3 regions of the Pseudomonas sp. IT-347P genome follow, and region 1 is predicted to be linked to each of the others. Evidence: predicted binding sites of a transcription regulator. Region 1 holds the regulator's gene; each other region holds the start of a gene.
The links. Region 1 encodes FliA, which starts transcription of late flagellar genes. Its sites were predicted from a motif close to CTAAAGTTTNNNNNNNNNNNGCCGNTAA; they were not measured.
Positions count from the first base shown of each region.

Region 2: a site for FliA is predicted at 3,407-3,434, ahead of flgM (flagellar biosynthesis anti-sigma factor FlgM). Genes of this name have one in related genera too.
Region 3: a site for FliA is predicted at 2,676-2,703, ahead of ACM6IV_RS27305 (flagellar protein MotY). Genes of this name have one in related genera too.

Region 1 covers NZ_CATKPQ010000003.1:115,726-122,259, reverse strand. Annotated here, with positions in the region: gene flhA (flagellar biosynthesis protein FlhA) at 1-235, shown strand, start outside; gene flhF (flagellar biosynthesis protein FlhF) at 247-1,587, shown strand; gene fleN (flagellar synthesis regulator FleN) at 1,704-2,534, shown strand; gene fliA (RNA polymerase sigma factor FliA) at 2,531-3,271, shown strand; gene ACM6IV_RS02190 (chemotaxis response regulator CheY) at 3,438-3,809, shown strand; gene ACM6IV_RS02185 (protein phosphatase CheZ) at 3,828-4,616, shown strand; gene ACM6IV_RS02180 (chemotaxis protein CheA) at 4,673-6,534, shown strand, end outside.
Region 2 covers NZ_CATKPQ010000057.1:3,834-10,367, forward strand. Annotated here, with positions in the region: gene ACM6IV_RS22440 (glutamine synthetase family protein) at 1-159, shown strand, start outside; gene ACM6IV_RS22445 (MFS transporter) at 229-1,620, shown strand; gene ACM6IV_RS22450 (flagellar brake protein) at 1,694-2,440, opposite strand; gene ACM6IV_RS22455 (flagella synthesis protein FlgN) at 2,529-2,996, opposite strand; gene flgM (flagellar biosynthesis anti-sigma factor FlgM) at 3,045-3,371, opposite strand; gene flgA (flagellar basal body P-ring formation chaperone FlgA) at 3,520-4,281, opposite strand; gene ACM6IV_RS22470 (chemotaxis protein CheV) at 4,365-5,297, shown strand; gene cheR (protein-glutamate O-methyltransferase CheR) at 5,344-6,171, shown strand.
Region 3 covers NZ_CATKPQ010000060.1:63,085-69,618, forward strand. Annotated here, with positions in the region: gene ACM6IV_RS27295 (hypothetical protein) at 1-216, shown strand, start outside; gene ACM6IV_RS27300 (argininosuccinate synthase) at 354-1,571, opposite strand; gene ACM6IV_RS27305 (flagellar protein MotY) at 1,701-2,609, opposite strand; gene pyrC (dihydroorotase) at 2,770-3,816, shown strand; gene rnt (ribonuclease T) at 3,813-4,490, shown strand; gene ACM6IV_RS27320 (peroxiredoxin) at 4,568-5,170, opposite strand; gene ACM6IV_RS27325 (bacterioferritin-associated ferredoxin) at 5,485-5,703, shown strand; gene bfr (bacterioferritin) at 5,904-6,377, shown strand.

The DNA of each region.
Region 1 (6,534 bases):
GGGCGTTCTGCTGGAGCCAAGCATGGCCGAGAAGCTGCAGCGTTCGCTCATCGAAGCGGCGCAGCGTCAGGAAATGCAAGGTCAGCCGGTGATTCTTTTGGTAGCCGGCCCGATCCGCGCGATGCTCTCGCGCTTTGGCCGCCTCGCAGTCCCTGGGCTGCATGTGCTGGCCTACCAGGAAATACCGGACAACAAGCAAGTGACCATCGTTGCGACAGTAGGGCCCAACGGCTGAGGTAGTGGTTTATGCAAGTTAAGCGTTTCTTTGCCGCCGATATGCGTCAGGCCATGAAGCTGGTTCGTGATGAGCTGGGCGCTGATGCCGCCATCATTGGCAACCGCCGCATTGCCGGCGGTGTCGAGCTGACGGCGGCACTGGATTACAAATTGTCGGCGCTGGCGCCACGGGTTCCGAACATGGAACTCGAAGACGAGCTGCGCAAGACCCAGTCGCGCATCGTCACTGCCCAGGCCGAGTTGAGCCTGCGTGGCGAAGCCGACGGCAATAGCAATCGCCAGATCTTTGCCGGGCTGCCGTTGACGGCAGGCCTGCCACTGACCGCTGCCGAGCCGCTGAGCGAGCCGACCTATGCCGCACCGCCACGTCCGGCTCCGGCGCCTGCGCAGTCCTCCGGCGGTGTCGATCCGCGTGCGCTGGATTCGATGCGCTTTGAATTGAACAGCCTGCGCGAGCTGATGGAAGTTCAGCTCGGCACCCTCGCCTGGAATCAGCTGCAAGGCAGCCGTCCGGCCCAAGCCAACCTGTATCGCCGTCTGCAACGCATCGGTCTGTCCGGGCCGTTGTCGCGCGATCTGCTGGCGCTGATCACTGATATCGAAGAGCCGCGTCAGGCCTGGCGCATGCTCCTCGCGCACCTGGCACGGATGATTGCCGTACCGGAAGTCGAGCCGCTGGAAGAGGGCGGTGTGATTGCCATGGTCGGCCCGGCCGGCATGGGCAAGACCACTACACTCGCCAAGCTTGCCGCGCGTTATGTGCTGAAATACGGCGCGCAGAATGTCGCGCTGGTGAGCATGGACAGCTTCCGCATCGGTGCGCAGGAACAACTGAAGACGCTGGGTCGCATTCTCAATGTGCCGGTGACTCACGTCGACCCGGGCCAATCGCTGGTGCAAGCGCTGGATCCGTTGCTGCGCAAACGCGTGGTGCTGATCGATACCGCCGGCCTGCAGGCCAGCGATCCGGCCCTGCGCATGCAGCTCGAAAGTCTGGCCGGACGTGGCATTCGCTCAAAAAATTATCTGGTCTTGGCAACCACCAGCCAGAAACAGGTTCTAACCGCCGCTTATCACAGTTACAAGCGTTGCGGGCTTGCCGGCTGCATCCTGACTAAACTGGATGAAACGGCCAGCCTTGGCGAAGTGTTAAGCCTGGCGATCAGTCATGAATTGCCGGTCGCGTACCTGACCGATGGCCCACGGATTCCGGATGATTTGCATCTGCCGCGCCGTCATCAACTGGTCAGCCGCGCCGTCAGCGTGCAAATGCAGGAAGAACCCAGCGAAGAAGCCATGGCTGACATGTTCGCTGATATCTATCACAGCCCGACCAAGCAGGTTGGCTGAGGTATTCATGAACAGTTTTTGTACCTACATCGATGGTCTGCCATGCATTGTTCCGTTTGTGAACGCGCAGCCAGTAATGTGGCCTCCGTCTATGCAAGACAAGGTAAAGAAATAACATGGGCAGCATGCATCCCGTACAGGTGATCGCGGTGACCGGCGGCAAAGGTGGCGTCGGCAAGACTAACGTGTCAGTGAACTTGTCGCTGGCGCTGGCAGAGCTTGGCCGTCGGGTCATGCTGCTGGACGCCGACCTCGGTCTGGCGAACGTTGACGTATTGTTGGGTCTGACCCCTAAACGCACGCTGGCCGACGTCATCGAAGGCCGTTGCGAATTGCGCGACGTGCTGTTGCAAGGCCCCGGTGGCATTCGCATCGTGCCGGCGGCGTCCGGCACGCAGAGCATGGTGCACCTGAGTCCGGCGCAACATGCCGGTCTGATTCAGGCATTCAGCGACATCGGCGACAATCTCGACGTGCTGGTGATCGACACCGCTGCGGGTATTGGTGACTCGGTAGTCAGTTTCGTCCGCGCCGCGCAAGAAGTGTTGCTGGTGGTCTGCGACGAGCCGACTTCCATTACCGACGCCTACGCGCTGATCAAACTGCTCAACCGCGATTACGGCATGAACCGCTTCCGCGTTCTCGCCAACATGGCGCAGAGCCCGCAGGAAGGGCGCAACCTGTTCGCCAAGTTGACCAAGGTCACGGATCGCTTCCTTGACGTGGCCCTACAATACGTCGGCGCCGTGCCTTACGACGAAAGCGTGCGTAAAGCGGTGCAGAAGCAGCGTGCGGTGTACGAAGCCTTTCCGCGTTCCAAATGCGCGCTGGCGTTCAAGGCGATCGCGCAGAAGGTCGACACCTGGCCGCTGCCCGCCAACCCGCGTGGCCACCTTGAATTTTTCGTCGAGCGCCTCGTGCAGCAAACGGCAGGGCCCGTGCTATGACCGCAAGCGGTATGAACTACTACAAGAAGTCGGCACGTGACGCGCAGTACGAACTGATCGAGCGTTACGCGCCACTGGTCAAACGCATTGCCTACCACTTGCTGGCGCGTTTGCCGGCAAGTGTGCAGGTCGAAGACCTGATCCAGGCCGGGATGATCGGCCTGCTCGAAGTCTCGACCAAATATGACGCCAGCAAAGGCGCCAGTTTCGAAACGTACGCGGGCATACGAATCCGCGGCGCGATGCTCGACGAAGTGCGCAAAGGGGACTGGGCACCACGCTCGGTTCACCGCAATACCCGTATGGTCAGCGACGCAATTCGCTCAATTGAAGCTAAAACCGGCCGTGACGCTAAAGATCACGAGGTTGCAGCCGAACTCCAATTGAGTCTCGACGATTACTACGGGATTTTGAATGACACCTTGGGCAGCCGCCTGTTCAGTTTCGACGACCTGTTGCAGGACGGCGAACACGAAGGGCTGCACGAGGATGGCGCCAGTGCTCATCTTGAGCCGTCACGCGATCTGGAAGATGAACGCTTCCAGGCGGCGCTGGCGGACGCGATTGCCAATTTGCCGGAGCGTGAACGACTGGTGTTGGCGCTGTACTACGACGAAGAGCTGAACCTCAAGGAGATCGGTGAAGTCCTTGGCGTCAGTGAATCGCGGGTCAGCCAGTTACACAGCCAGTGCGCAGCCCGTTTGCGGGGGCGTTTGGGGGAGTGGCGAGCGCGCTGAAGGCAGTGTGGGGACACTGCGAACGAGGCTGGTGCGGTGATAAACGGCACCGGTCTTGCTCTGTTGTGCTCCAGACAGTCTTTGAGTGCTGCGCCGATTGATTGAAGTGGCGCGTCCAGGTGCTGGGCGCGTTTAAGACTGCTTGGAGGTCGAATTGAACAAAGACATGAAAATCCTCATCGTTGATGACTTCTCAACGATGCGGCGGATCATCAAGAACCTGCTGCGTGATCTTGGGTTCACCAACACCGTCGAGGCTGACGATGGCACCACCGCCATTCCAGTGCTCAACAGCGGCAGCATCGACTTTCTGGTGACGGACTGGAACATGCCGGGCATGACCGGTATCGACCTGCTGCGTCACGTGCGTGCCGATGAAAAGCTCAAGCACCTGCCAGTGCTGATGGTGACTGCAGAAGCCAAGCGCGAGCAGATCATCGAAGCCGCTCAGGCCGGTGTAAACGGCTACGTAGTCAAACCTTTCACGGCTCAGGCGTTGAAAGAAAAAATCGAGAAGATTTTCGAACGCATCGGCTGATGAACGCGCGGGGGAGCTATGGAGCATAACGAATCTTCACAGGGCGATTTTGAATCGACCCTGAAAAAACACGCGGTCGAACTGGTCGAAAGCCTTGAAAAAGGCAGGTTCGGCGACGCGGTGCAACTGATCCATGAGCTCAATCAGACCCGTGACCGTGGCCTGTACCAGGAAGTGGGCAAGCTCACACGTGAACTGCACAGTGCGATCGTCAACTTCCAGATCGATCCGCACATGCCGCAGGCCGAGGAAGTGTCGCAAATCACCGACGCCACCGAACGCCTGGGCTACGTGGTCAAGCTGACAGAGGCCGCGGCCAACCGCACCATGGATCTGGTGGAAAGCGCCACGCCGGTGGTCAACAGTCTGGCTGATGAAGCCCAGACCTTGAGCGCCGATTGGGGTCGCTTCATGCGTCGCGAGGTCGGGGCTGAAGAGTTCCGCGAACTGGCGCGCCGGGTCGACGGTTTTCTGTCACGCAGCAGCACGGAAAACCGTGCGGTGTCGAGCAATCTCAACGACATCCTGCTGGCCCAGGATTACCAGGACCTCACCGGTCAGGTGATCAAGCGCGTGACCCAACTGGTCACCGAAGTCGAAAGCAATCTACTCAAACTCGTGCTCATGGCCAGTCAGGTCGACCGCTTTGCGGGCATCGAACATGACCGCGCCGCGATGCTTGCAGAAAAAGATCCACAAAAACATCTCTCGCAGGGTGAAGGTCCGCAGATTCATGCCGATAAACGAGAAGACGTTGTGTCCGGTCAGGACGATGTGGACGATTTGTTATCCAGCCTTGGATTCTAGAGTTTTTTGGAATTTCAGGTTTTTTGGGTTTTTAGACCTGTAGGAGCACCCCATTAATGAGCTTCGGCGCCGATGAAGAGATCCTTCAGGATTTCCTGGTTGAGGCCGGCGAGATTCTTGAGCAACTGTCCGAACAACTGGTCGAGCTGGAAAGCCGCCCGGATGACGCAGATCTGCTCAACGCAATTTTTCGCGGTTTCCACACTGTAAAAGGGGGCGCCGGCTTCCTTCAGCTCAATGAGCTGGTGGAGTGCTGTCACATCGCCGAAAACGTGTTCGACATCCTCCGTAAGGGTGAGCGTCGCGTTGATGCAGAACTGATGGACGTTGTTCTCGAAGCACTGGATGCGGTGAACAGCATGTTCAGCGAAGTCCGCGAGCGTGCGCCGATCACCGCTGCCACCCCGGAACTGCTGGCCGCTTTGGCGCGTCTGGCCGAACCGCAATCGGCGGACGAAGCCCCGGCTTCGCCTGTGGCCGAGATGATCGAAGAACTGGTCGTCGAAGGCGACGCGTCGGGCGACATCACCGATAACGAATTCGAACAGCTGCTGGACTCGCTGAACGCCGTCAAGGCCGAAGCCGAAGCCCCGGTCGCTGCTGCACCTGCGCAAACGGCCAGTGAAGCCGCCAGCGATGAAATCACCGACGCCGAGTTCGAGTCATTGCTCGATCAGTTGCACGGCAAGGGCCAGTTCGCGGCGGATGCCGTGGCACCGACTGCGGCGGCTCCGACAGCGCCAGCGGCGGGTGACAGCTCGGACATCACCGACGACGAATTCGAAGCCCTGCTTGATCAGTTGCATGGCAAGGGCAACTTTGCCGTTGAAGCACTGGAATCGGCGATTGCCTCGGCACCCGCTGCGCCCGCTGCACCAGCAGCCGCTGCGGCTGGCAGCGATCTGATCAGCGATCACGAGTTCGAATCGCTGCTCGACGAACTGCACGGCAAAGGCAAGTTTGACGCCAGCGCTGCGACTGCCGGCTCCGCATCGACCGTTGCTGCGCCTGCCGCCAAGGCTGCGGCCGCTCCGGCTGCTGCGCCGAAAGCGGCGCCCAAGCCTGAGCCGAAAGCCGAAGCGCCGAAACCGGCTGCCGCTGCACCGGCTCCGGCCCGTGCTGCTGCGCCGCCACCAGAAAAACCGGCGAGCGAAGCCGAGACCACTGTGCGGGTCGACACCGCACGTCTCGACGAAATCATGAACATGGTCGGCGAGCTGGTGCTGGTGCGTAACCGTCTGGTGCGCCTGGGCCTCAACAGTGGCGACGAAGCCATGTCCAAGGCTGTGTCGAACCTCGACGTGGTCACGGCGGACTTGCAGACCGCGGTGATGAAAACGCGGATGCAGCCGATCAAAAAGGTCTTCGGGCGCTTCCCGCGTCTGGTTCGCGACCTCGCGCGTCAGCTGAAGAAAGAGATCAACCTGGAACTGGTGGGTGAAGAAACCGACCTCGACAAAAACCTTGTCGAGGCCCTGGCCGACCCGCTGGTCCACTTGGTGCGCAACGCCGTCGACCACGGCATCGAGTCGCCGGAAGAGCGCGAAGCCTCGGGCAAGGCCCGTGGCGGTCGCGTGGTACTGGCCGCCGAGCAAGAGGGCGACCATATCCTGCTGTCGATCTCCGATGACGGCAAGGGCATGGACCCGAACGTTCTGCGTTCCATTGCCGTTAAACGCGGTGTGATGGACAAGGACGCGGCCGATCGCCTCAGTGATACCGAGTGCTACAACCTGATTTTCGCCCCGGGTTTCTCGACCAAGACCGAGATTTCCGACGTGTCCGGCCGCGGTGTCGGCATGGACGTGGTGAAGACCAAGATTTCCCAGCTCAATGGTTCGATCAACATTTACTCGACCAAGGGCCAGGGCTCGAAGATCGTCATCAAGGTGCCGCTGACCCTCGCGATCATGCCAAC
Region 2 (6,534 bases), on a different contig from region 1:
CATGCCGCGCTCGAACGTCTGAAACGTAGCCAATTGGCGAGGGAACTGTTCGGACCGGAGTTCATCGAAGGCTACATCGCTTCGAAGACCATGGAGTTGACTAGCTTCTTTGATGAAATCACTCCCTGGGAACGGCGTGTTCTAGCAGCCCAGGCCTGACGTACCGCCGCCATCGGGCTATCGTTCTGGTAGTCCGATATTTACTGCAAGGAGCCGCTCGGAACGCCGATGCGCCAAATCTGGAAATCCTTTCGAGCCCTGTATTTCGCCTCGCTGATGATGTTGATCGGCTCCGGCCTTTTATCCACTTATCTGGCATTGCGTCTGGCTGCTGACAATGTCGACGGCCTGTGGGTCGGTGCGCTGATGGCGGCCAACTATTTCGGCCTGGTGCTGGGTGGCAAGATCGGCCACCGCCTGATCGCCCGGGTCGGGCATATCCGAGCATATTCAGCCTGCGCCGGGATCGTCGGGGCGGCGGTGCTTGGTCATGGTCTGGTCGATTGGCTGCCGGCGTGGCTGGTGCTGCGGACCATCGTCGGTCTGGGCATGATGTGCCAGTACATGGTGATCGAGAGTTGGCTCAACGAGCAGGCGGACGCCAATCAGCGTGGCCTGGTGTTCAGCGGTTACATGATCGCTTCGTATCTGGGGCTGGTGCTCGGCCAACTGATTCTGGTCATGCATCCGGGCCTGGGCCTGGAACTGCTGATGCTGGTCGCCCTGTGCTTTGCGCTGTGTCTGGTGCCAGTGGCATTGACACGACGGATTCACCCGGCGCCTTTGCATCCGGCGCCGATGGAGCCGCGCTTCTTTATCAAGCGGGTGCCGCAGTCGTTGAGCACGGTACTGGGTGCCGGTTTGATCATCGGCTCTTTCTACGGTCTGGCGCCGCTGTATGCCTCGCAACAAGGGCTGTCGACCGAGCAGGTCGGTCTGTTCATGGGTAGCTGCATTTTTGCCGGGCTGCTGGTGCAGTGGCCGTTGGGCTGGTTGTCCGATCGTTACGACCGGGCGCTGCTGATTCGCTGCTTTGCCGGATTTCTCGCGGTGGCGGCGTTGCCATTGGCGGTGTTGCCGCAGGTCCCGCTGGAAGTGCTGTTCGGGGTTGGCTTCCTCTGTTCGCTGGTGCAATTCTGCTTGTATCCGCTGGCGGTGGCGTTCTCCAACGACCACGTCGAAGGCGATCGTCGTGTGTCGCTGACGGCGATGCTGCTGGTGACCTACGGGGTGGGTGCGAGCATCGGACCGTTGCTCGCGGGTGTGCTGATGAAGCTGTTTGGCAGCCAGAGCCTGTATGCGTTCTTCAGCTTCTTCGCGTTGGTGCTGGTGTGGCGAATCCGGCCGAAAGCCGTGACCAATCTGCATCAGGTCGACGACGCGCCGTTGCATCACGTGGCCATGCCCGACAGCATGTCCAGCTCGCCGCTGGTGGCGGCTCTCGATCCTCGGGTAGACGAGCAAGTGGTGCAGGAGCAGATGGTGCAGGACCCTGTGCAGACACCGGCAAATCCAGAGCCTGAATCTGAGGCTCAGCCAGAGCCAGCGGCAGTGGTCGAACCGGATCGCGACACTGACACCGACACGCCTGCGCCCGATCTCAGCGGCGGCAGACCCTGAACTGAACAAAAAACACCGCGCATAAAAAAGGGCAGTCCCGCCAAGGACTGCCCTTCTTATTGATCGCGACGAATCAAAGATCGTCTTTGTCGAAGCGGCGTGCTTCCCGCTGTAACTGATACACGAAACGCTCAACGTTGCGCGCTGCCTGACCACTGATGTTGTGGAAGCGCAGGCCGGCAAAAGTGATGTTGAGTTTTTCTTCAAAGTGCAGATAGCGCAGTTCGACGGAAATCGGCTGATTACCGAACAGCGGCGGGGCGATCAATCGGTCATAGACCTGGCCCAGTTGCAGACGGTCAGTGATATCGCCGTCGAAACGGAACTTGCAACCGGTCGCAGAGATATCCAGCAGCTTGCCCTGCAGAGGCGATTTGAGCTTTTCCCCGCCCAGCTCAACGCTGACCAGATCGGTCAGTTTCAACGCAGCCCGGAAGGCATTGCGGCGCTGGTGATAAACCACTTCGGTCGGCAGCTCGCCGGTGTAGAAGCGATCACCGTCGGATTCCTCGATATTCAGCTTGCCGGTGCATTCCCAGGCAATACGCACGCCATCATGAAAGCCTTCAACCTTGAACGGCTCTCCGGCCTGCAGAAAACGTTCGCCATCACGCGGGATCATCTCGTCCAGGGCGATCGAAGCGCTGTCGCGGTCGACTTTGATCAGATAGCTCTGGAAGCGCTGACTGCGCTCATGAAAGGTAATGATCAGCGGATCGTGGCTGTCTTGCAGCTGGCGCAGGTTGCTGGAGATTTCCAGTGGCGTGGTGAGCACCTTAGGGGGCTGCGGAGCATCATCCGCGCTGAGGGCGTTGGACACGGTTTATCAATCTCCAGACAAAATATGACGACTAGCCAGCATTTTGCCAGCATGTTTCGCAGGTAGATAGTGCTGGCGCATCAACGGCTCATGCCTGGCTGAGCGGACGCGGTGTGGCGGGTTTGGCAAATGTACCGCTGGCGTTATACAGGGCCGGCGCCTCACCACCGGTGAGGATCTTCAGCTGATTGGCCGTGGCGGCCTGCTGGATCTGGATCGACTGGCCATTCTTGAGGTTGGCCGCCTGGCACTGGGCAATCAGGTCGGTCAATGCGTCGCCTTGCGTCAGCAACTGGTCGCCAATGCTCGATTGGCTGGCCAACTGCGCCAGACCTGTACGGTCGGTCGGCAAATTGAGGCTGGCGAGGATTTCACTGCGCTTGCGGCCATGCTGTTCAAGCAGAATGATCAGTGCCTGTTTGTGCGCCAGAATTTCTTCCAGCAACGGCATGTCGCGACCGTGCAACGCGAGGGATTCGGTTTGCAGTAACTCCAGCAATTGTTGAGCTGGAGCAAAGTCGTCGTTGATCAATTGCAATAAGTTAGTGTCGTGCATGGCTGGCCTTGGGTTTTAAGCGTCCAAAAGCCTGGCGCCGGCAAAAGCCTAGCGCTGGGCTTCGAAGTTGAGCAGTTTGCTGGCTACACGGTTGCTGTCGACTTTATAGCTGCCATCGGCAATCGCGGCTTTCAACTCGGCCACACGGGCTTTGTCGACAGCAGGTTGATCGCGCAGCTTGTCAGTGACCTTCTGCAACTGTTGAGCCTCATTGCTGAGGTGTACCGATTCCCCGCTTTTTGCGGTACTGGCCGGTTCGGCCTGGGTATTCAGCGGCGCAGAGGTGCCGGTTTCGGCGGTTTCCTTGGCGTTGCTGGTACGTGTACTGCCTGTAACTGACGAGGAGCTGTTCAAACGGCTGAAATCGATGACCATGATAAAAACCTCTGGGAATTTGGACGCTTGCCATGTTTTCGGCCATCCCCTGGAAAACTTTAGGCACATTTGCAATGAGCCTTGCATGCGCCGGCGCGTGTCCTGCTGCGGCACAGTTTAGGGAACAGCCGGGGCCAGCGCCAGTTTTCTACATCGCCACTTCCACTTGGCCCGGCGCGGTGACTTGCGCCTTGATGACCCGTTGCGAGTTGAGGTTTTTCACCCGGATCTGTTCTTTCAAACCGCCATTGGCCAGCGCTTCGCCGGGCATGCGCACGGCGAGTGTGCCGCTGCGCGCGGTGATCACGACTTGATCGCCCTTGCGAATGACTTCCGCCTGTTCCAGATGAACCAGGGTAATGACCTGATCGGCTACCGTTGGTCGGGTCAATTTTTGCCCGATCGCTTCGTCAACGGAGGTCAGAAAGCCCTGGTTGATCTGACTGATGTCGCGCTCCCGCAAGGTCACGTCCTGCGGCTCTATAATCCCGGCCCGTTTGAGCGGGCGCGTAGTGGTTACGATCTCGCGAAACAGGCGGACTTGAGCGGGCACGAACACGGTCCAGGGCGAGGCGCCCTCACAGCGAACCTTCACGGTAACCCGGCCCAGCGGACGTGCTGGGCTCTCCAAAGTGGCTGTCAATTCCTTGTCGCACATAGGCATGCGCATACGGGGATCGAGCTGGTTTACTTCGATTTCGTAACGGCCTTCCGTTTGACTGGTAGCCAGATAGTCTTCTACGGTGAATTCAAGAAAGCCCTGAGTGACGCCGATAAGCATGTCAGGCAAGGTAACCGCATCAGCAATGGCAGGGCTGCCAGCGAAAAAGCAGCAAATGGCAGACGCAGCACAAAACCCTCTGCGGAGAGGTGATGTCAGGCGTCGAAAAAATGTCGTTTGAGCGTTCATGCAAGTTAAAAAGCAAGCGCCGTGCCGTTTAGCAATGAATGTGCGTCGCAACAACACTTGGCGTTGGTGTAGGAGTCTGGGGCATGGCTGGTGTAATGGATTCGGTGAACCAGCGCACGCAACTGGTGGGGCAGAATCGCCTGGAGCTGTTGTTGTTCCGTCTTGACGGTCAGCAGCTCTACGGAATCAACGTGTTCAAGGTACGGGAAGTGTTGCAGTGCCCGTCGCTGACGTTGATGCCCAAGTCCAGTCCTGTCGTGTGCGGGGTGGCAAATATCCGGGGGGCGACCATTCCGATCCTTGATCTGGCGATGGCCACCGGTTCCGGAGCGTTGAAAGACAAGAACAACCCGTTCGTGATCATCACGGAGTACAACACCAAGACGCAGGGTTTCCTGGTCCGCTCGGTGGAGCGCATCGTCAACATGAACTGGGAAGAGATTCATCCACCACCCAAGGGCACGGGTCGCGATCATTACCTGACCGCTGTGACTCGGGTGGACAATCAGTTAGTCGAAATCATCGACGTCGAGAAAGTGCTGGCCGAAGTTGCGCCGACACCGGAAGCGATTTCGGTGGGCGTGGTCGATGTCGAGACCCAGACCAAGGCACTGTCGTTGCGTGTCTTGACGGTCGATGACTCGTCGGTGGCGCGCAAGCAGGTCACGCGTTGTCTGCAGACCATCGGTGTCGAAGTGGTGGCGCTGAACGACGGCAAGCAGGCGCTGGATTACCTGCGCAAGCTGGTCGATGAGGGCAAGAAGCCGGAAGAAGAGTTCCTGATGATGATTTCCGACATCGAGATGCCGGAGATGGACGGGTACACCCTGACGGCGGAAATCCGCGGCGACGCACGCATGCAAAAGCTTCATATCATCCTGCATACTTCGTTGTCGGGGGTATTCAATCAGGCGATGGTCAAGAAAGTCGGTGCTGATGACTTTTTGGCCAAATTCCGTCCTGATGACCTCGCATCCCGGGTAGTCGACCGGATCAAAGCAGCAGATATCAGCTAGGCGCGTTTTGCTCCTGGCGGTCAACACGATTTAAGAGGCGGCATCATTGTCTACGGGTAATTTGGATTTCGAACAGTTCCGGGTCTTCCTGGAAAAAGCCTGTGGCATTCTGCTCGGTGAAAACAAGCAGTATCTGGTCTCGAGCCGTCTCAACAAACTGATGGAGCAGCAAGGCATCAAGTCCCTGGGTGAGCTGGTTCAGCGCATCCAGACCCAGCCGCGCAGCGGTTTGCGCGAGCAGGTGGTCGATGCCATGACGACCAACGAAACCCTGTGGTTTCGTGACACCTATCCGTTTGAAGTCTTGAAGAACAAGGTACTGCCGGAAGCGATCAAGGCGAGCCCCAACCAGCGCCTGCGGATCTGGTCGGCAGCCTGCTCGTCGGGTCAGGAACCGTATTCGCTGTCGATGTCGATCGACGAGTTCGAGCGCAGCAATCTTGGCCAGTTGAAGATGGGCGTGCAGATCGTTGCCACCGACCTGTCGGGCAGCATGCTCAACAACTGCAAGACCGGCGAGTACGACAGCCTGGCCATCGGCCGTGGCCTGTCGCCGGAACGCCTGCAACGCTATTTCGACCCGAAAGGGCCGGGACGCTGGGTGATCAAGGCGCCGATCAAGAACCGTGTGGAATTTCGCTCGTTCAACCTGCTCGACAGCTATGCCGCGCTGGGCAAGTTCGACATCGTGTTCTGCCGCAACGTGTTGATCTACTTCTCTGCCGAAGTGAAGAAAGACATCCTGTTGCGCATTCACAGCACGTTGAAGCCGGGCGGTTATCTGTTCCTTGGCGCCTCCGAAGCGTTGAACGGTTTGCCGGATCACTACCAGATGGTTCAGTGCAGCCCGGGGATCATTTACCAGGCGAAATGATTGCAGTAGCAATAAAAACGGGAGACCCCAAAAGGTCTTCCGTTTTTTTGTGCCTGAATTATCTCCCAAACCACCAAAAATCCCCTTGTGGGAGCGGGCTTGCTCGCGAAGGCGGTGTGTCAGTCAATATTTGGTTTTCTGATACGCCGCCTTCGCGAGCAAGCCCGCTCCCACAGTTGTCCGGCGGTGGTAGTGAGGGAGGAGGCAAGCGGCAGAAAAGCGGCATCCAGCGGAAACCGGTTGCCGCTTTTCTGGCATTGCCGCTTTGCCGACTCCCGGCAAAGCCCCGGTTTATGGGGCTTTTATGGTTTGGCACGGCGCTTGCTAAAGCTCAGTTACGAAAAACCGGTCACCTGAAGGTTC
Region 3 (6,534 bases), on a different contig from region 1:
GCATCGAGAGAATTAGCCACGATTCTGGAAAATATTCGAAACCTCGACCGCAAGTCAGCCCGGGTGGTCGTGTTTCTTTCCAATCACATATCGGACGTTCTACTGACGCAGAATGCACGGCTGCAGATCAAACACGTCAAGAAAGGCTCAGGAAAAACGCTTTGTATTGTTTATAACCTGTGTGCACAAGCGGTAACGCTATTGGGACGGACATGAAAGATGAGCTGTAGTCACCCCCCCGTACATGGCTCAGGAATATGGCTCGCTCAAACGCAGACAAACAACCATGCAAAAAGGGCGACCTTGTCTCGATGACAAGGCCGCCCTTTTCATTACATGTCAGTCTGGAGCGCTTAGAACAACTTGCGACCCTTGTTGGCAGCAATGCGCATGCGCAGCGCATTGAGCTTGATGAAGCCTGCCGCGTCAGCCTGATTGTAAGCACCGCCATCTTCTTCGAAGGTCGCGATGTTGGCGTCGAACAGCGAATCGTCGGACTTGCGGCCGGTGACGATCACGTTGCCCTTGTACAGTTTCAGGCGCACAACGCCGTTCACGTTGACCTGGGACGCATCGATCATCTGTTGCAGCATCAAGCGCTCAGGGCTCCACCAGTAACCGGTGTAGATCAGGCTGGCGTATTTCGGCATCAGCTCGTCTTTGAGGTGAGCGACTTCGCGGTCCAGAGTGATCGATTCAATGGCGCGGTGCGCGCGCAGCATGATGGTGCCGCCCGGGGTTTCGTAGCAGCCACGGGACTTCATGCCGACGTAACGGTTTTCGACGATGTCGAGACGGCCGATACCGTGAGCGCCGCCGATCTTGTTCAAGGTCGCCAGTACGGTGGCCGGGGTCATTTCGACGCCATCCAGCGCAACGATGTCGCCGTTGCGATAGGTCAGTTCCAGGTATTGCGGGGTGTCGGGAGCCTTCTCCGGGGAGACGGTCCAGCGCCACATGTCTTCTTCGTGCTCGGTCCAGGTGTCTTCCAGCACGCCACCTTCATAGGAGATGTGCAGCAGGTTGGCGTCCATCGAGTACGGGGACTTCTTCTTGCCGTGACGCTCGATCGGGATCGCATGCTTCTCGGCGTAGTCCATCAGCTTCTCGCGGGACAGCAGGTCCCACTCACGCCAGGGAGCAATCACTTTCACGCCTGGCTTGAGTGCGTAGGCGCCCAGTTCGAAGCGCACCTGGTCGTTGCCTTTGCCGGTGGCGCCATGGGAAATGGCGTCAGCGCCGGTTTCGTTGGCGATCTCGATCAGACGTTTGGCGATCAGCGGACGTGCGATGGAAGTACCCAGCAGGTACTCGCCTTCGTAAACGGTGTTGGCGCGGAACATCGGGAACACGAAATCACGCACGAATTCTTCGCGCAGGTCGTCGATGTAGATTTCTTTGACGCCCATGGCCTGAGCCTTGGCGCGGGCCGGCTCGACCTCTTCGCCTTGACCGAGATCAGCGGTGAAGGTCACCACTTCACAGTTATAAGTATCCTGCAGCCACTTGAGGATCACCGAAGTGTCCAGGCCGCCGGAATACGCCAGAACGACCTTGTTTACGTCCGCCATGCCATCACTCCACGGGGTTCTACGGAAAGCCGGGGAGTCTACCGCTCCAACGCAATAATTTACAGAGGCGCGACAGCTTAAGACGACAAAGCGACAGATTCTGTCGAGTGCGCGACGATGACCGGCGGGTCAGGAAGTTGCTGCAGTGCTGGCTGGCGTGCTCGCTTGCGGTGCCGGAGCCGTGGCTGGAGCCACGCGCGCCAGTTTCACATTGACCCGACGGTTCTTCGCGCGATTGGCCGCATTGGTGTTCGGCACAATGGGATATTGCTCGCCATGGAAGCGCACGGTGATCTGCGATTCCTGAATGCCGTTTGCCTTGAAGAAGTCGACCACTGCCAGCGCTCGCCGGCGTGACAGTTCACGGTTGGTCAAACGATTGCCGCTGTTGTCGGAATGGCCGTCGAGCTCGATGTGATTGACCGTCGGATCAGCCTTCATGTATTCGAGCATCACTTGCAGCTTGGCTTTTGCAGCAGGATCCAGATCAACACCTTCGCCGGGAAAGCCGATCTGCGACTGTTTGATCTGATCGAAATTCTGCGGCAGCAGTTTCGCCACACACGTTTGGTAGTCATTGAACGCCTTGCTGAACTTGACCGGCAACAGGCGCACTTCCGAAACGCGGCCATCGCCAGACGCGCGGCGCACGACCGGGCTGCGACCATCCAGCAGACCGCTGATAAGGCCTCCGGCCTGGGATTGCGAGCTGTTGAACAAGACGTTGCCGCTGCCGAGCCTCACGGAACCCAGGTTGATGTCACCACGCCCCGGCTGCCAGGGTGCAGCCGCCGCCAGCAAGGTTGCAGAGCCGCCGCCGAGCATGGCGTTGTAGGCATTCAGACGGAATATCGCCTGTTCACCCGCCTTGCGCACGAACTCGCCCGAGCCGAAATCAGTGATCGGTTGGGTCAGACGACATTCGAACTTGTCGCCGGCGACCGTCCACTCAATGTTCTCCAGACGGGTCTGGTACGTGAGCGCCATCGCCGGAAGGCTGGCGAACACACTGAGCAAGGCTAAATAACGCTGGCGCACGGGAGGCTCCATTGGCTTGTGAAACACAAACACCGATTCACACTATGTTTACGGCATACCTACGGGATATCGGAAGGTTCCCGCAAAACTTGATAGCGAGTGCCTGCAAGAGTCTTTTCCGGTAGCATTCGCCTCAGTTTGACCCGCCTGGAATCCCCTCATGTCCGACCGCCTGACCCTGCTGCGTCCCGACGACTGGCACATTCATCTTCGCGATGGTGCCGTGTTGACCAATACCGTTGCCGATGTGGCGCGCACCTTTGGCCGCGCCATCATCATGCCCAACCTGGTACCTCCGGTGCGCAACGCCGCTGAAGCCGACGGCTATCGCCAGCGGATTCTCGCTGCCCGCCCGGCCGGCAGTCGCTTCGAGCCGTTGATGGTGCTGTACCTCACCGACCGTACCCAGCCCGAAGAAATTCGTGAAGCCAAGGCCAGCGGTTTCGTGCACGCCGCCAAGCTGTACCCGGCCGGCGCCACCACCAACTCCGATTCTGGTGTGACCAGCATCGACAAGATCTTCCCGGCACTGGAAGCCATGGCTGAAGTCGGCATGCCGCTGCTGATCCACGGTGAAGTCACTCGTGGCGACGTCGATGTGTTCGACCGCGAGAAGATCTTCATCGATGAGCACATGCGCCGCGTGGTCGAGCGTTTCCCGACGCTGAAAGTGGTGTTCGAACACATCACCACCGCTGACGCCGTGCAGTTCGTCAACGAGGCTTCGGCCAACGTTGGTGCGACCATCACCGCGCACCACCTGCTCTACAACCGCAACCACATGCTGGTGGGCGGGATTCGGCCGCACTTCTATTGCCTGCCGATCCTCAAGCGCAATACGCACCAGGAAGCCCTGCTCGACGCCGCCACCAGTGGCAGCGCGAAGTTCTTCCTCGGCACCGACTCGGCACCGCACGCCCAGCATGCCAAGGAAGCTGCTTGCGGCTGCGCCGGCTGCTACACCGCGTACGCCGCCATCGAGCTGTATGCCGAAGCGTTCGAACAGCGTAACGCGCTGAACAAGCTCGAAGCCTTCGCCAGCCTCAACGGCCCGCGCTTCTACGGCCTGCCGGCAAACACCGATCGCATTACCCTGGTTCGTGAAGAATGGACTGCCCCGACCAGCCTGCCGTTTGGCGAGCTGACCGTTATCCCGCTGCGCGCCGGTGAAAAACTGCGCTGGCGCCTGCTGGAGGAACACGCGTGAGTGAAGACCATTTCGACGACGAACTGGACGGTCAAAGTGGTGGTGGCGGTTCCCGTCACCCGATGGCAGCACGCTTTCGCGGCTACCTGCCGGTTGTCGTTGACGTAGAGACCGGTGGCTTCAACTCGGCCACCGATGCCTTGCTGGAGATTGCCGCGACCACTATCGCCATGGATGAAAAGGGGTTCGTTTACCCGGATCACACCTACTTCTTCCGCGTTGAGCCGTTCGAAGGCGCCAACATCGAAGCAGCGGCGCTGGAGTTCACCGGGATCAAACTGGATCACCCACTGCGTATGGCGGTCAGTGAAGAAACCGCACTGACCGACATTTTCCGTGGTATCCGCAAGGCGCTGAAGGCCAACGGCTGCAAGCGCGCGATCCTGGTCGGGCACAACAGCAGCTTCGACCTTGGCTTCCTGAACGCGGCCGTTGCGCGTCTGGACATGAAGCGCAACCCGTTCCACCCGTTCTCCAGCTTCGACACCGCGACGCTGGCCGGTCTGGCGTACGGTCAAACCGTGCTGGCAAAAGCCTGCCAGGCCGCCGACATCGATTTCGACGGTCGTGAGGCGCACTCGGCGCGTTACGACACCGAGAAAACCGCTGAGCTGTTCTGCGGCATCGTCAACCGCTGGAAACAGATGGGCGGCTGGGAAGATTTCGACGACTGATGATGGTCGTCGGGTAAAGCCCGCGCATAAAAAAACCGGCCACGTGGGCCGGTTTTTTTGTACCTCGACGTTGCGCCTTACAGGGCAGCAGCGTTTTCGGTCAGGTAAGCCGCGACGCCTTCTGGCGAAGCGTTCATGCCTTTGTCGCCTTTTTTCCAGTTGGCAGGGCAGACTTCGCCGTGCTCTTCGTGGAATTGCAGAGCGTCGACCAGACGGATCAGCTCTTCCATGTTACGGCCCAGCGGCAGGTCGTTGATGATCTGCGAGCGAACCACGCCTTTGTCGTCGATCAGAAACGCGCCACGGAAAGCCACGCCGCCTTCGGACTCAACGTCGTAAGCCTTGGCGATGTCGTGCTTCATGTCGGCAGCCATGGTGTATTTCACCTGGCCGATGCCGCCATTGTTCACTGGCGTGTTGCGCCATGCATTGTGGGTGAAGTGAGAGTCGATCGACACAGCGACCACTTCAACGTTGCGGGCCTTGAAGTCAGCCATACGGTTGTCCAGAGCGATCAGCTCGGACGGGCAGACGAAGGTGAAGTCCAGTGGATAGAAGAACACCAGGCCGTATTTGCCTTTGATGGCCGAGGACAGGGTGAAGCTGTCAACGATCTCGCCATTGCCGAGTACGGCCGGGACGGTGAAGTCAGGGGCTTGTTTGCCTACGAGTACGCTCATTGATATCTCCTGGTGTAAAAACTTGAAGTTCAGGGTTCGCGCCAGCCTGCCACCCTCAAGCGACAGCCCTGTGACACGAACCCCCTTCACAAGGGCCGACCATCATACACTGCGAATTTGGCCTGTCCTTAACGGTTTTTCAAAGCAGTGGCAGAACGGCGCTGCATTTACGGGGCCAGGCATTTCGCCAGTAAATACCGTTCGTCAGTCATGGCTATTAATCGGCTGAAGCATTCCGAAAGCACTTTGACAATCATTCTCGTTAACATTAAGATCCATCGCAATTGAGTCACAACCAGCGACGGTTATTACTTATGTATGTTTGCCTCTGCACTGGCGTTACCGACGGACAGATCCGCGAAGCGATTTATGAAGGTTGCTGCAGCTATAAAGAAGTCCGCCAGGCCACCGGCGTCGCCAGCCAATGTGGCAAATGTGCCTGCCTTGCCAAGGAAGTGGTCCGCGAGACCCTGACCAAGCTGCAAACCGCCCAGGCTGCGATCCCCTACCCGGTCGAATTTACAGCCGCATAATTGCCCCCATTTCAAAGAACCGGACTTATGTCCGGTTTTTTTATGCCTGAAAATCAATTGCTTAGCGCTCAGACGCGGAACACAAACATTCTTATTCCGATTAATTTTCATTTATTATTCAATAACTTAGGTTTGACACTTATAAGTACGAAGCTCAAACTCTGGCGCATATACAGCTAAAACAGGGCAGGACTCCGATCATGAAAGGCGACATTACAGTCATCCAGCATCTCAACAAGATCCTTGCCAATGAGCTGGTCGCGATCAATCAGTACTTTCTGCATGCGCGCATGTACGAAGATTGGGGTCTGAACAAGCTCGGCAAGCACGAATACAAAGAATCCATCGACGAGATGAAGCACGCGGACAAGCTGATCAAGCGCATCCTGTTCCTCGAGGGCCTGCCCAACGTACAGGACCTGGGCAAGCTGCATATCGGCGAGCACACCAAGGAAATGCTGGAGTGCGACCTGCGTATCGAGAAGACCGGCCACGCTGACCTGAAAGCCGCGATCGCCCATTGCGAAACCGTTGGCGACTTCGGCAGCCGTGAACTGCTCGAAGATATTCTCGAATCCGAAGAAGAACATATCGACTGGCTGGAAACCCAACTGGGCCTGATCGATAAAGTCGGTCTTGAGAACTATCTCCAATCGCAGATGGGCGAAGAGTAAGTTAGCGCCCGCTAAACTCCAGACACTAAAAAGCCCCGCCCTCTTTCGAGGCGCGGGGCTTTTTATTGCCCGAATTTCAGTCAATGCTGAAACCCTGTGGGAGCCAGCCTGCTGGCGATAGCGTCATATCAGCCGACAACATCGCTACCGGCGGAAA